One region of the Thalassospira lucentensis genome, then DNA from elsewhere that is predicted to be linked to it. Evidence: predicted binding sites of a transcription regulator. Region 1 holds the regulator's gene; the other holds the start of a gene.
The links. Region 1 encodes LexA, which represses DNA repair genes until DNA is damaged. Its sites were predicted from a motif close to ATGTTCTANTTTGGTTC; they were not measured.
Positions count from the first base shown of each region.

Region 2: recA (recombinase RecA) is a predicted target of LexA. The motif match lies at 3,030-3,046, and genes of this name have one in related genera.

Region 1 is NZ_CP136684.1:3,911,809-3,918,635, reverse strand. It holds gene R1T41_RS18950 (ComEC/Rec2 family competence protein) at 1-1,955, shown strand, start outside; gene lexA (transcriptional repressor LexA) at 2,008-2,715, opposite strand; gene moaC (cyclic pyranopterin monophosphate synthase MoaC) at 2,863-3,363, opposite strand; gene trpC (indole-3-glycerol phosphate synthase TrpC) at 3,363-4,160, opposite strand; gene trpD (anthranilate phosphoribosyltransferase) at 4,157-5,191, opposite strand; gene R1T41_RS18925 (anthranilate synthase component II) at 5,225-5,797, opposite strand; gene R1T41_RS18920 (divergent polysaccharide deacetylase family protein) at 6,027-6,827, shown strand, end outside.
Region 2 is NZ_CP136684.1:2,589,570-2,596,396, reverse strand. It holds gene alaS (alanine--tRNA ligase) at 1-230, opposite strand, end outside; gene R1T41_RS12600 (NIPSNAP family protein) at 411-716, opposite strand; gene R1T41_RS12595 (entericidin) at 753-896, opposite strand; gene R1T41_RS12590 (DUF1328 domain-containing protein) at 1,117-1,293, opposite strand; gene R1T41_RS12585 (hypothetical protein) at 1,384-1,428, opposite strand; gene recA (recombinase RecA) at 1,779-2,858, opposite strand; gene nikR (nickel-responsive transcriptional regulator NikR) at 3,140-3,619, opposite strand; gene R1T41_RS12570 (DUF4198 domain-containing protein) at 3,717-4,505, shown strand; gene R1T41_RS12565 (hypothetical protein) at 4,515-5,021, shown strand; gene R1T41_RS12560 (DMT family transporter) at 5,031-5,930, opposite strand; gene blaOXA (class D beta-lactamase) at 6,137-6,827, shown strand, end outside.

The DNA of each region.
Region 1 (6,827 bases):
AGCAAACCGGGCTTGCAGTGATTCTTTTGCTGTCGGGATTGTGGATTTCGCGGCGCTGGATTTTGCCATTCTTCGGCATTTTGCTAATGACCGGCTTTTGCAGCGGGTTGCTGATCGCATCCATCCATCTTGAAATGGCGCCATCCGGGCTTCTGACCAAGACGCTTTACATGACAGAGATCGAGGGCGACATCACGCTGCTGGAGCCGCGCGGCGGGCGGATGCGCATGACCGTGGTGCCGATCCGGATCGCGGGGCTTGAGGACAGGGCATTTGACTGGAAGGTGCGATTGAGCCTGCCGGGTGGGGACGGGCTTGCAGTCGGGGACCGGATTGCTGCCAAGGCGCGTTTGTTTCCATTGCGTGCGGCGTCCGTTCCGGGGGATCCGGATTTTTCACGCGGTTTGTATCTGGACGGGATCGGGGCAACCGGTTTTGTTTTTGGCCATCAATACCGTGTGGTGACGGCGGCGGATGCGGGTTTTCTGCAACCGTTATCGGAACGGATCGAGTATTTGCGTCTTGCGATCATGGAGGAAATTGATCGTGTTCTTGCGTGGCCTGAATCAGGCATTGCCAAGGCGCTGATCGTTGGCGAACGAGGTGATGTCGGCGAAGAGACGGCGGATGATCTGCGCAAATCGGGGCTTGCGCATCTGTTGGCGATTTCCGGTCTGCATATGGGGCTTTTAAGCGGGACGGTGTTCTTTTTCCTGCGGTTTGGCCTGGCGGCCATTCCGGCCATTGCATTGCGGTTTCCGATCAAGAAATGGGCGGCCATCGGGGCGATGGTGTCCGCCGTGATTTATCTTGGCCTGTCGGGGGCCAGTGTGCCAACACAGCGGGCCTTTATCACCCTGACGATTGTCTGGGCGGCGTTGTTGCTGGACCGGCGGGCGATATCGCTTCGGCTGGTGGCGATTGCGGCGCTTGTTGTTTTGATATTGCGACCCGATGCGGTGCTGGGGCCAAGCTTTCAGCTTTCCTTTGCCGCGGTATCGGTGCTGGTGGCATTTTACGATGGGCCGGGCAGGCGATGGTTTGAGGCGTCTGGGGACCGGTCATGGGCCTTCCGGCTTTGGCTGTTTTTTGCCGGGCTGGTGGTGACCGGATTGCTGGTAACCGCAGTGACCGCCCCGATCATCGGGTTTCATTTCGGGCGGATTTCGATGATCGGGATCGTGTCCAACCTGATTGCCATTCCGGTTATGGCGTTTTGGGTGATGCCTTTGATTGTGGCGACGCTTGTTCTGATGCCGTTCGGGGCCGGGGCATTGCCCTTGTGGTTGATGAAGCCGGGTTTGACCCTGCTGATTGAAACGGCCTCTCTTGCTGCCGATCAGGCGTGGGGGCTTTGGCATGTCGAGCAGTTCAGTGCCGTATTTGCCATCGGTATCATGATGGCGATTGCCTGGTGGCTGGTCTGGCGGGGGAACGCGATTGCCCGGTTGGCTGTCATTCCGCTATGCGTGGCGATGATGGCGCAAATCCTGTATCGCCCGGCGGATATTCTGGTTTCCGGGGATCAGGAAAGCTGGGCCATCCGGGACCGGGAGCAAAACAGGCTTATCCTGCCCGAAGGCATATCGGATTTTCAGCAATCGGTCTGGATGGCGCGGTTTGGCATTGCTGATCATGATGTCGATCAGATTATCGAGAAATGCGATGCCGCGGTTTGTTCTGTGAGTGTCGGAGGACAGCGGGTGATTGTTGCCAATGATTTTGCCAATCCGTTCTATGCGTGCCGCCATGCCGATATGATCATCAGCCTGAAACGCGATATGCCGCGTGATATCTGCGCGCGTGATGTGACGGTCATTGATGATGACATGCTGTGGTGGCAGGGCGGTGTATCGGTTTCCCTGCGACCGGGGAGTGCTCCGGTGATTGAAACCGTGCGTGAAACGTCCGACACCTGGCCGTGGATTATTATCGGGGGCAGAGTGGTCAAATAAAAACGCCGCCAGACGGGCTGACGGCGTTTTCGATATTCCGGTATTTGTCTGATCAGTATTGGCGCAGCAGACCTATCAGGCGTCCCTGAATGCGGACACGGTCCGGCGACAGGGCACGCGTTTCATAACGTGCATTGGCCGGTTCCAGCAGAACTTCGCCGCGACCGCGTTTTAGACGTTTCAGGGTGGCTTCGGCGTCGTCAACCAATGCGACAACAATGGTGCCGTCATTGGCCTGCTCACACCGCTGGATCAGAACCGTATCGCCATCAAGAATGCCAGCATCAATCATCGAATCACCGGAAACCTCAAGCGCATAGTGGTCGCCGGTCCCCAAAAGGGCGGCAGGAACCTGCACCATTGTGGTCTGATCGCGAAGGGCTTCGATCGGGGTACCGGCCGCGATCCGGCCAAACAGCGGCAGGGAGACGGATTCACCAGAGTCCGAGAAGGCCGATGGCACGGTTGCCGGCCGGTGGGCGGCCTTTCGCGCGGTTGCGATGGATGTCACATTGGCGGGTGTTTCAGCCGCGTCATCATCGTTATTATCGGGAAGACGCAGAACTTCGAGCGCGCGGGCCCGATGGGCGAGGCGTCGGATAAAGCCGCGTTCCTCAAGCCCGGTAATCAGGCGATGAATGCCGGATTTGGATTTCAGGTTCAGGGCTTCTTTCATCTCGTCAAAGGAGGGCGAGATGCCATGATCGCGAAGGTAATTATCGATATAGACCAGCAATTCGTATTGCTTGCGCGTCAGCATGATTTTTCCCGAACCAGTAATAAGAACAAACCGAATACATGAATGTTCTACTTTGGTTCTTGCCGTTCGTCAAGCACCAGAACCCGAAAAATCGCTGTTTAAGGGCATTCTTTCGGTCAAGAAACGAAATTCCGGTACTTTCGGGGGTCAGTCGGCGGTGAAAAGACCCGATTTTCCGCCTTCCTTATGGACGACGCGGATATCTGTAATCCGCATGGATTTATCTACCGCCTTGCACATGTCAAATACTGTCAGTGCGGTAATGGAAACGGCGGTCAGGGCTTCCATTTCGACGCCGGTTTTGCCTGTGGTCTTGCAGGTCGCGACGATATCGACTGCGTCGGTATCGGTTGCCAGTTCCAAGGTGACTTCGACCGAGGTCAGAGGCAGGGGATGGCATAGCGGTATCAGGTCGGGGGTTTTCTTGGCCCCCATGACTCCTGCAAGCTGGGCGATGCCAAGAACGTCGCCCTTTTTATGGCCGTGTTCGGCAATCAGCCGGGCCGTTTCCGCCGACATCAGGACACGGCCCTTTGCGACGGCGATGCGCGCGGTATCGCTCTTGGCCGAAATATCGACCATGACGGCATTACCAGCGGCGTCGATATGCGAAAGTTTGTCTGCCATGCCTGTATCTTGTTCCGGTATCAGGCCGCGAGGCCAAGGATATTACGGGTGGCGGCGGTGACGTCGTCCTGACGCATCAGGCTTTCGCCGATCAGGAAGCATTGCGCCCCGACCTTTGCCATCCGGTCGAGGTCATCATGTGTGAACAGGCCGCTTTCGGCGACCAGCATCCGGCTGTCATCAACCATGCCAGCGAGTTCTTCGGTCGTGGTCAGGGAGACTTCGAGCGTTTTCAGGTTGCGGTTGTTCACGCCAAGCAGCTTTGATTTCAGTTTCAGTGCGCGTTCGAGTTCCGGTGCGTTGTGCACCTCGATCAGGACATCCATGCCAAGGTTGTGTGCGGCGTCTTCAAGCTCTGCTGCCTGGGCATCTTCAAGGGCGGCCATGATAAGAAGGATGCAATCGGCACCCAACGCCCGGGCTTCGGTCACCTGATAGGGATCAAGCATGAAATCCTTGCGCAGGACCGGCAGGTCAACCGCGCTACGTGCCGCGATCAGATAGCTGTCATCGCCCTGGAAATAGGGGATGTCGGTCAGAACCGACAGGCAGCTTGCACCGCCAGCTTTATATGCCTGTGCCAGAACAGGCGGATTGAAATCCGGTCGGATCAGGCCCTTGGACGGGGAGGCTTTTTTAATTTCGGCAATCAGGCCGTAACGACCGTCCGCAACCGATGTTTCAAGCGCCTTGATAAAGCCACGTGGGGCGGATTGCGATTTGGCGGTTGCTTCGAGGTCGGCAAGCGATTTGCGCGCCTTGCAGGCAGCGATATGATCGCGTTTGTCGTTACAGATGCGTTCAAGTACGTCGCTCACGCTGCGGTCCCCTGATTGGAAATGCTGACAAGTGCCTGCAGGGTTTCTGCGGCTTTGCCGGAATCGATGGCAACCCGTGCCTTTGCGATGCCATCGGCAAGATCAGTTGCGATGTCGGTAACGACAAGTGCGGCCGCGGCATTCAGCAGAACGATATCGCGATAGGCACTTTTTTTACCGGCAAGAAGATCAAGAATGGCCTGCGCGTTGGTCTGGGCATCGCCCCCTTTAAGCGCATCAAGGGTGACGATTTCAAGACCGTAATCTTCGGGATTGATTTCGAAGGTCGTGACCTTGCCGTTTTTGACTTCGGCGACAAAGGTCGGGCCGGTCGTCGAAATTTCGTCAAGGCCGCTATGACCATAGACAACCCACGCATGTTCCGAACCCAGGCGGTTCAGCACATTGGCAATCGGTTCGACCCATTCACGGGCGAAAACGCCCATGACCTGGCGTTTGGTTTTGGCCGGGTTGGCCAGCGGACCGAGCAGGTTAAAGATCGTGCGCGTGCCCATTTCAACGCGGGTCGGCATCACGTGACGCACCGCCGAGTGATGGCGCGTTGCCATCATGAAGCACAGATTGATTTCCTTTAGCGCCTTTTCGAGAAGCGCCATATCGGCATCAAGATTGACGCCAAGCGCCAGCAGGACATCGGCCGATCCGGATTTTGACGATGCCGCGCGGTTGCCGTGCTTGGCAACGATGGCACCGCAGGCCGCCGCAACGATTGCCGCCCCGGTCGAGATATTGAAGGTGCCGCTGCCATCGCCACCGGTGCCGCAGGTATCAACCGCATTGGGCGGGGCGATAATGCCGGTCGCCTTGGAACGCATGACGCGGGCCGCCCCGGTGATTTCATCGACCGTTTCCCCGCGCAGCCGCAGCGCCATAAGGAAAGCCCCCATCTGAGACGGCGTTGCCTGACCGGACATCAGAACGTCGAAGGCCTGTTCGGCCTGTTCCTCGTTCAGTTTTTCGCCATTTGCGACTTTGGCCAGGATCGGCTTCAGGTCATATTCAGTCGACATACGGGTTTCCTCGGTTAGCGGTCCGGTGCGGTTTCATGCGCCGGGGAAGTCTATAAAATTCTTCAAAAGGGCATGGCCGTGTTCGGATGCGATGCTTTCGGGGTGGAACTGGACCCCGTGGATCTGATGCTGTTTGTGACGCAGCCCCATGATCAGACCATCCCTGTTTTCCGCCGTGATTTCAAGGCAATCAGGCAACGTATCGCGATCCACAACCAATGAATGGTAACGTGTGGCTTCAAACGGACTTGGCAGGCCGTTGAAAACGCTTTTGCCTTCGTGTGCCATTGCATCGGTCTTGCCATGCATGCATTCCGGCGCACGAACGACATTGCCGCCGAAGGCCTGACCGATGGCCTGATGACCAAGACAAACGCCAAGCAGTTTGACCTTGCCTGCCGATGCCGTGATCAGGTCAAGACAGATACCCGCACGATCCGGATCACATGGACCGGGCGAGATCACGATGCCTTCGGGCTTTAAAGCCAGCGCATCATCGACGGAAATTTCGTCATTGCGGCGTACTTCGACCTCGGGGCCGAGTTCGCGCAGATAGTGCCACAAATTGAATGTGAAGCTGTCGTAATTATCGATGAGGAGATACATCGTGGCGCCGGGCTGTGAATATCAGATCGCGCAGAGAATAAACGGCATTACCGCTACGTCAAGCGATTGCAAAAACCATTTTTCCAGCCTTTGTTGGGGCCTTTGGTTGTGGCTTTAACAGGGTGCTAACCGGATCGGGTATAAAAGCTTCCGAACACAAGCCGACATAATCGGTATATAATCACCATATGGGTAACACGACCCAGCAAACGAGACTGGAGACCAGAGCGTGGCACGCCGGGCACAACCCGCCAAAAAGAAAAAAGTGGCACCGCGAAAAAGAGGCCGTGGCAAGGCTGCACCGAAGAAGAAATCGGGCGGCATTGGCCGTCTGATGCTGGGCGGCGCGATTGTTGCGGGGACCATTTCTGCGTTTATTGCCGCAGGCAGCATGCTTGAGCTTGATCGCGCGTCGCGTGATCTTGGAGAACGCGTGACGAAAGCCGAACCCGAATATACGCCCGAACCGGCCCCCGTGCCGGAAAGCCGCAATTATGATTTCAGCGAAAGCAACGGTAATCGCGACCGGACCGGATATATGGTCGGTGAACGGACACCGGGCGAAACCCCCGCACCGATGACCGAACCGCAAAAGACACCGGAAACGCGGTCACCTGATCCTGTCGTGCCGCCGAATACAGGTAACATCGGGGGCGGTGAATATAAAGACGGGCCGCCGCCATGGCAGAAATTTGCAGCCCTTAGCCCCGAAACGGGAACCGCCCCGGTTATTGCGATTGTAATCGATGATGCGGGTCTTGATCAGCCGCGTACTGCACGCACCACCGAATTGCCGGGGCCGGTGACGATTTCCTATTTGCCGTATGCGCGTGACCTTCAGCGTCAGGTGCGGGATGCGCGGGCACGTGGTCATGAAGTCATGCTTCATATGCCGATGGAGCCGTCTTCTGCGTCTGTTGATCCGGGGCCACATGCCTTGCTGGCAAGCTTCGACCGGGAAAAGATCCTTCACGAGATGACATGGATGCTTGACCAGTTTGACGGTTATGTCGGGGTGAACAACCATATG
Region 2 (6,827 bases), 1.3 Mb from region 1:
AGATCGTTATGCTTGCCACCGGCACGCACGCATTTCTGCGAGGTGGTCGCGCGTGAATAATCGCGCTGTTCCTGACCTGTGAAAACGTTCTTGAACTGGACCATCCCTGCGTTGGTGAACATCAGGGTCGGGTCATTACGCGGTACCAGCGGGCTGGAAGACACGACCTCGTGGCCGTTCTTGCGGAAGAATTCCAGAAACGTGGTGCGGATATCGTTAACGGTCTGCATCTCTCTCCAACCCGGAAAACGCGGAACAAACGCTGCCGCAAACCTACGGCGCGACTGCCCTATTTAGCGGCTCGGCTCTGTGCTGTCCAGTCGGGGAAAGGCTTTGCGGTGTTGTAAGTGACGATTTCTGCATCCGGCATCGCACCGGAACACCACAACGGCATGATCGGGTATGCCTGCCTAATCAAGAACCGGGCGCATGAAACTGCGCTCGTAACTGATGATGCTGCGGTTACGTTTTTCAAGTTCGAGTGTCGCAACACACTCGTCATCATCGGCCATGCGATTGCGGTAGTCTTCGTATGCCGCAAGGCTTGGGAAGCTGAACAGGGCATATGCAATGTTGCTGGCACCCTCATGGGGCAGGAAATAGCCGTGATGCGTCCCGCCCATCCGGTTGACGATGGGAATCCAGCGACGGGCATAATCCTCGAACTCGGGGATTTTATGCATGTCGACAATATATTTAAGATAACAGGTGATCACGGCGGGAGCTTTCGTAAATTCCAAAACGCGTGATGGTTATTTGTCGACGCCTTCCTGAATCTGTTCGCCAAGTTTTTCAACATCGCGGCCAAATCCGGCGGCGGTTTCACACGCGGCAAGCGACATGCCAAAGCCCGCAATCAGGGCCAGTGCCAGAATACGTTTCACAAAAATAGTCATCGTTTGAATGCTCCTGCCTTTAACGACATGTTGATTTTGAAGGCGGCCGCCGCCTGCTTCTGACGCAAGGCATATGGCTTCCGAAATCGGTTGCTATCTTGTCGGGGTCACGTCCGGCTGGCAACTCTTTCCTGCATCGATGATTTAAAAGTCACGCAGAAAAACGGGCGTGCCGCAGCACGCCCGTTTCCGTTTGCTCGTATTACTGTCTATACCGCGATCAGATCGGTGGACGACGACCACGCAGTGCGTTGACCAGAAGCGAAACAACGAACAGTACGAGGAAGACGAAGAACAGGATCTTCGCGATCCCGACAAACGTACCTGCCAAGCCGCCAAAACCAAGGACGGCGGCGACAAGCGCCAGAATGAGACAAAAGACTGCCCAACCCAACATGATGTTATCTCCTTTTTAGGCTTTGGCCGCTTGCGGGTGATGGAGTTGATCCCAAAATCCCGTCAGCGAACGAAAATCCGCGATGATGCCTTACTCGCTGGCTTCATCCTGAATGGCTTCACCAGCATTTTCCATATCCTGGCCAAAACCCTCGGCGGTTTCACACGCGGCAAGGCCAAAGCCCATGCCGGAGATCATCGCAACGGCGAAAATCTTTTTCCAAAAATCGGACATTTCGGTTTCTCCTGTTTGCTCGACGTGATTTTGTTCACACCATCCATAACGGAGCCGAAAAGACAAAGTTCCCTCACACGTTGCCAAACCCCTGATTTGGCACAATTAAGGCAGCCTGAATGCCTTTGTTTTTTGCAGGTTGCGGCCAATATTGATCATTTTGGGGCAATTGCGGATTTGCCCGCCTCACAACAAAAAACGGGCCCCGAAGGACCCGTTTGATGTATTTAGCGACAATCGTTAGTCAGCAATCACGCATCATCGTCATTTGACGGTTCATCATCGCTCATGCTGGTCATTGCTTCGGCGATCAGGCCAGCACTTTCGCGGATGCTGCGTTCGATTTCGGCGGTCATTTCCGGATTTTCACGCAGGAAGGTTTTGGCATTCTCGCGGCCTTGACCGATCCGGGTCGAGTTATACGAGAACCAGGAACCGGATTTCTCAACGATCCCGGCCTTGACGCCAAGATCAAGGATTTCACCCATCTTGGAAACGCCTTCGCCATACATGATGTCGAATTCGACCTGCTTGAACGGCGGGGCCATCTTGTTTTTGACGACCTTCACACGGGTCTGGTTGCCGACGACCTCGTCACGGTCCTTGATCTGACCGATACGGCGGATATCAAGACGAACCGACGCATAGAATTTAAGCGCGTTACCACCCGTGGTGGTTTCCGGGCTGCCAAACATCACACCGATCTTCATACGGATCTGGTTGATGAAGATGACCATGCAGTTCGAACGCGACACCGAGCTGGTCAGTTTACGCAAGGCCTGGCTCATCAGACGAGCCTGCAGACCGACATGGGTATCACCCATTTCGCCTTCAAGTTCGGCACGCGGCACAAGGGCAGCAACCGAATCGACGACCAGAACATCAATCGCACCGGAACGCACCAGCGTATCGGCGATTTCAAGCGCCTGTTCACCGGCATCGGGCTGCGAAATCAGAAGTTCGTCGGTATTCACACCAAGCTTGCGGGCGTAACCCGGGTCAAGCGCGTGTTCGGCATCGACAAAGGCGCAGGTCCCGCCAAGTTTCTGTGCCTCGGCAATGGTGTGCAGGGCCAGTGTGGTTTTACCCGAACTTTCCGGACCGTAAATTTCGACGATGCGGCCACGCGGCAGACCGCCAATCCCCAACCCGATATCTAGGCCAAGTGATCCGGTCGAAATGGCTGAAATATCCACCGCACTATCGCGCTGGCCGAGCTTCATGATCGAGCCCTTGCCAAATGCGCGTTCGATCTGCCCAAGAGCGGCTTCGAGTGCCTTCTGCTTATCCATCGTATCTTTATCCACCAAATGCAGCGCGGTCTGAATCATTTTCCGAACTCTCTTATTCCACAGGGCCGGGTAGGATGCAACGCAGGCGGTTCCCCGGTCCTAAATGCGGAACGCCACCGCTAGGTGCCCCGCCGGATAACTGGCATCACGCCAACCATTTTCCGGCAAACGCATTGAGAACATAATGCGAACACTCTCATAAAAAAATGGATGTTGCAAGTTTGTTCTCATTCCAGCGATAGAGAATTCATACACAGCGAACAGGAACGATCACGACACCCGCGCAGCACCTCAGAAAACAATTCAGCCGAAATCCTGTTTCAGGTGGTTATTTTCAGGTGTTCGTGACGATGGGCGTGACCATGATCGTCATCGCCATGGTGATGGGCTTCGACATGCAGTTCGCCCGGAACGGAATAAAGCTGCCCATGGCGAACCCCCGGCTGCGCCAGAACCTGATCGGCAAATCTGCGGATATCGGCAAGCTTGCCGCGCAGGGTAACACTTTCAAGGCAGGTATCATGATCGATGTGGAAATGCACGGTCGAGACCGTCAGGTCATGATGTTCGTGCTGCGCGCTCATCAAGCGTGACGCCAGCATGCGTTCTTCATGATCATACACGTAATTCAGAACCGCAATGCCAACGCCGCCAGTGTCTTCGTCAAGCTTGGTGTTCTGAAGCTTTTCCCGAATCAGGTCACGAAAACCTTCGGAACGGTTGGTATAGCCGCGATGTTCAAGGAAGGCATCGAATGCCTCCATCAAATCGTCTTCGATCGATACGGTCACACGGGTCATACGAATTCCCTTTCAGAATCATCAGCTTGACTCGTATGAACAATTTTGAAAAGTTCACACAGCCTTTCAACTCCCTTAATCTCCCAAAGGATAGCAGATGTTTCAATCAAAGTTCACAACCCCGCTTGCAATTGCCGCGCTGGGGTGCCTGATTGGTTATGGTGCAACGGCCCACGAATTCATCGCCAGCAGCAAAACCGACCCCGCAAATGACAAAAACACTGCTGTATTCATCCTCGATTCGACCCATGTTTTCGGCTCCGCCGAAGAAGCCGAAGCCCCAAAGCATGTAGCCGCACAATTAATCACTCCCTCGGCCGCCACCGATCTTGATGTTAGCGAAAATGCGGATGCCCCCAATCTGACCGGTACCTTTACCCTTTCCGACGAACCGGCATGGCTTGTCGGACATCGCCTTCCGGTGATCTGGTCACAGACACCCGATGGCTGGAAAGAAGGCGGGTCGGATGTGAATCCGGATGCCATTGCATCCTCGCGCTTTGAAAAGTTTTCCAAGAACCTGACCGGCGGTGACGGAAATGCAGCGTTTGTTTCAACACCACTCGGCCACACGCTTGAGATCGTGCCCCTAAGCGATCCGCGCGCGACAGGCATCGGGGATGATATCGATGTTCAGGTCCTGCTGAACGGGCAGCCCTATTCGACCAGCGTTCTGGCAACCTATGCCGGATTTACCGAAACACCATCTTCCTATGCTTATTATACCGAAACCATGAGCGACGATCGCGGCAGCGGCATTGCCAAAATCCGCATCAGTGCGCCGGGTCTATGGGTGGTCCGTGTTGCCGCTGATCTTCCCGATGTCGAGGAAGGTGTGGGCGTGCACAATCTGCGTGCCACGATGACCTTTGACATTGCGCAATAACATTCCGTCATGATGGCATTTATTCGCCCCAGAATTCTGGCTTTAGCCCTGCTGTTGGCGGGGCCCTTGCCTGCGTTTGCCCACGGTGCCGGATGGCAAATCGACCAAAGCCAGTCCGCCACCGTCTATCAGTTTGGATATACCGATGGCACGGCAATGATGTTTGCCGAAGTCACGATAACCGGTCCGGATGGCAAGGTTTGGCAAAAGGGCCGGACGGATCGTGCAGGTCGTTTTGCCCTTGCAACGCCATCCCAGCCACGTGACGGGCAAACCGGTTCGCATTGGAAAATCCTGGTGTCGGACGGCATGGGGCATCAAGTCACCCTAACCCATTCGTCAGATATGACAGATACGCCAAACACAATAGACGCATCAAAATCATCCGAACCGGCCGCACCCGGCCTTCGCGGCACAGGTGCCTTGCTTGATCTTCCGCTATGGGCAGCAATCCTGTTCGGCGTGAGCCTGATTTCCAATCTGGCATTCATCCCGATCTGGTTCAGACAGCGGTAAAAACAACGATCAATGCAGGAATAAAAGGGCAACCCCGCCAAAGGCCATGCAGGTCCCGATGATGGCCTGCGGGCCGACCGGGCGGCGCAAAATCAGACCTTCGTAAACAATCAGCAGAACCGGCGGCAACGCCATCAGGGTCGAGGCAATCCCGACATTGGCATTCTGAACCGCCACCATCGAAAGCCATACCCCCAAAGCAGGACCGATAAAGGCACCAAGAAACAGCCAACGCCCGACATCCGGCGCACTACACGCCACGATCGTGCGTCGGGCACGCCCCATGGCAATCGCAATTCCCCACATGATCACAACCGCGACAAAAGTTCTGATCCATGTTGCCGACAGTGCGGAATAGCCGCCGATCAGTGCATATTTCGCCGTCACCAGATTGGCGACCTGTCCAATGGCGCCACCAAGTCCAAACAGAATACCGACCAGATAATTGCGTCCCTCCAGCCCGACAGGGCGCCCCTTTTTCATCATGATGACCAAAAGAATGCCACCAATGCCAAGCGCAATACCCGACATTTCCTGAAGGCTGAGGACTTCGTCAAACAGAACCCAGCCCAACACCGCCCCCATGATCGGCACGGTCGACATCATCAGCATCGATAGCCGCGCCCCCAGGGTCACAAAGGCCTGAAACAGCATGGCATCGCCGATCACAAGCCCCAGAACCGAAGACAGTGACAGCCAGCCAAGCTGTTCCCATGTCACGGCATTCGGCCATGGCTGCCCTTCAAGCAGCCAATGCAGCAATGTAAGACACGTAATCGAGCAGGCAAGACGCCCGCGATTGACTGTCTGCGCACCGACCTTGCCGCCAATGTTGGAGAAAATCATGCTCGACGTCGCCCAAGCCATAGCGGCAGTAAAGGCGGCGGCTTCACCGAAGAACGGGATCATGCGGGGCTCTTGCTTGGACGTTGTTGTTTTTTGGCTGCCGGATTGTGGCGCAACCGGACCGGGAACATAAACCCGCTTTGCCGCATTTTGGCAATCTGAATTTCCGCCCGTAGATAAAGGCCAGGACAACATGGGTTAAACGATTAAATGAACCTTCAGCATTCGTCCCTACCCTTCGAACTTTACCCATCCACAAGGATCGCGTTTTGCAACGTACCAGCCTGATTTTTCTTCTTGGCGTAATGTTCGCCCCCTTCAATGCCACGGCGGAAACCAAAACGGTTTGCACCCTGATTTCGGATACCAAAACCGGCAAGACCATTGTTGAGGAAGGAGAATGTAAAACCCGCGCAACGGCGGCCTCGACCTTCAAGATCGCCATCAGTCTGATGGGATTTGACAGTGGCATCCTGACCGATGCCCATCATCCCGTATGGTCGTTCAAGGAAGGCTATCCAGACTGGCGCACCGCATGGCACGAGGATACGGATCCGCAATACTGGATCGAACAATCCGTCGTCTGGTATTCGCAACAGATCAATATCAGACTGGGAGAGGCAAGGTTTCGCAACTATGTCACATCCTTTGATTACGGAAATGCCGATGTATCCGGGGATGCCGGAAAACAGAACGGCCTGACGCGATCATGGCTAAGCTCGTCCTTGCAAATCTCGCCTGCCGAACAGATCGAATTCATTTCAAAAATGATCCGGGGCGAGTTGCCCATCGGCAAACAGGCCCGCGAAATGGCAATGGGGCTGTTTGACATGGGTGTTCAGGCAAATGGCTGGCATGTATTTGGCAAAACCGGTGCTGGCCTGTCGCAAAATGCCGATGGCCGCACGATCAAGGGGCAACCGTGGGGCTGGTTTGTGGGTTGGGCAACCCGCGGCGAGC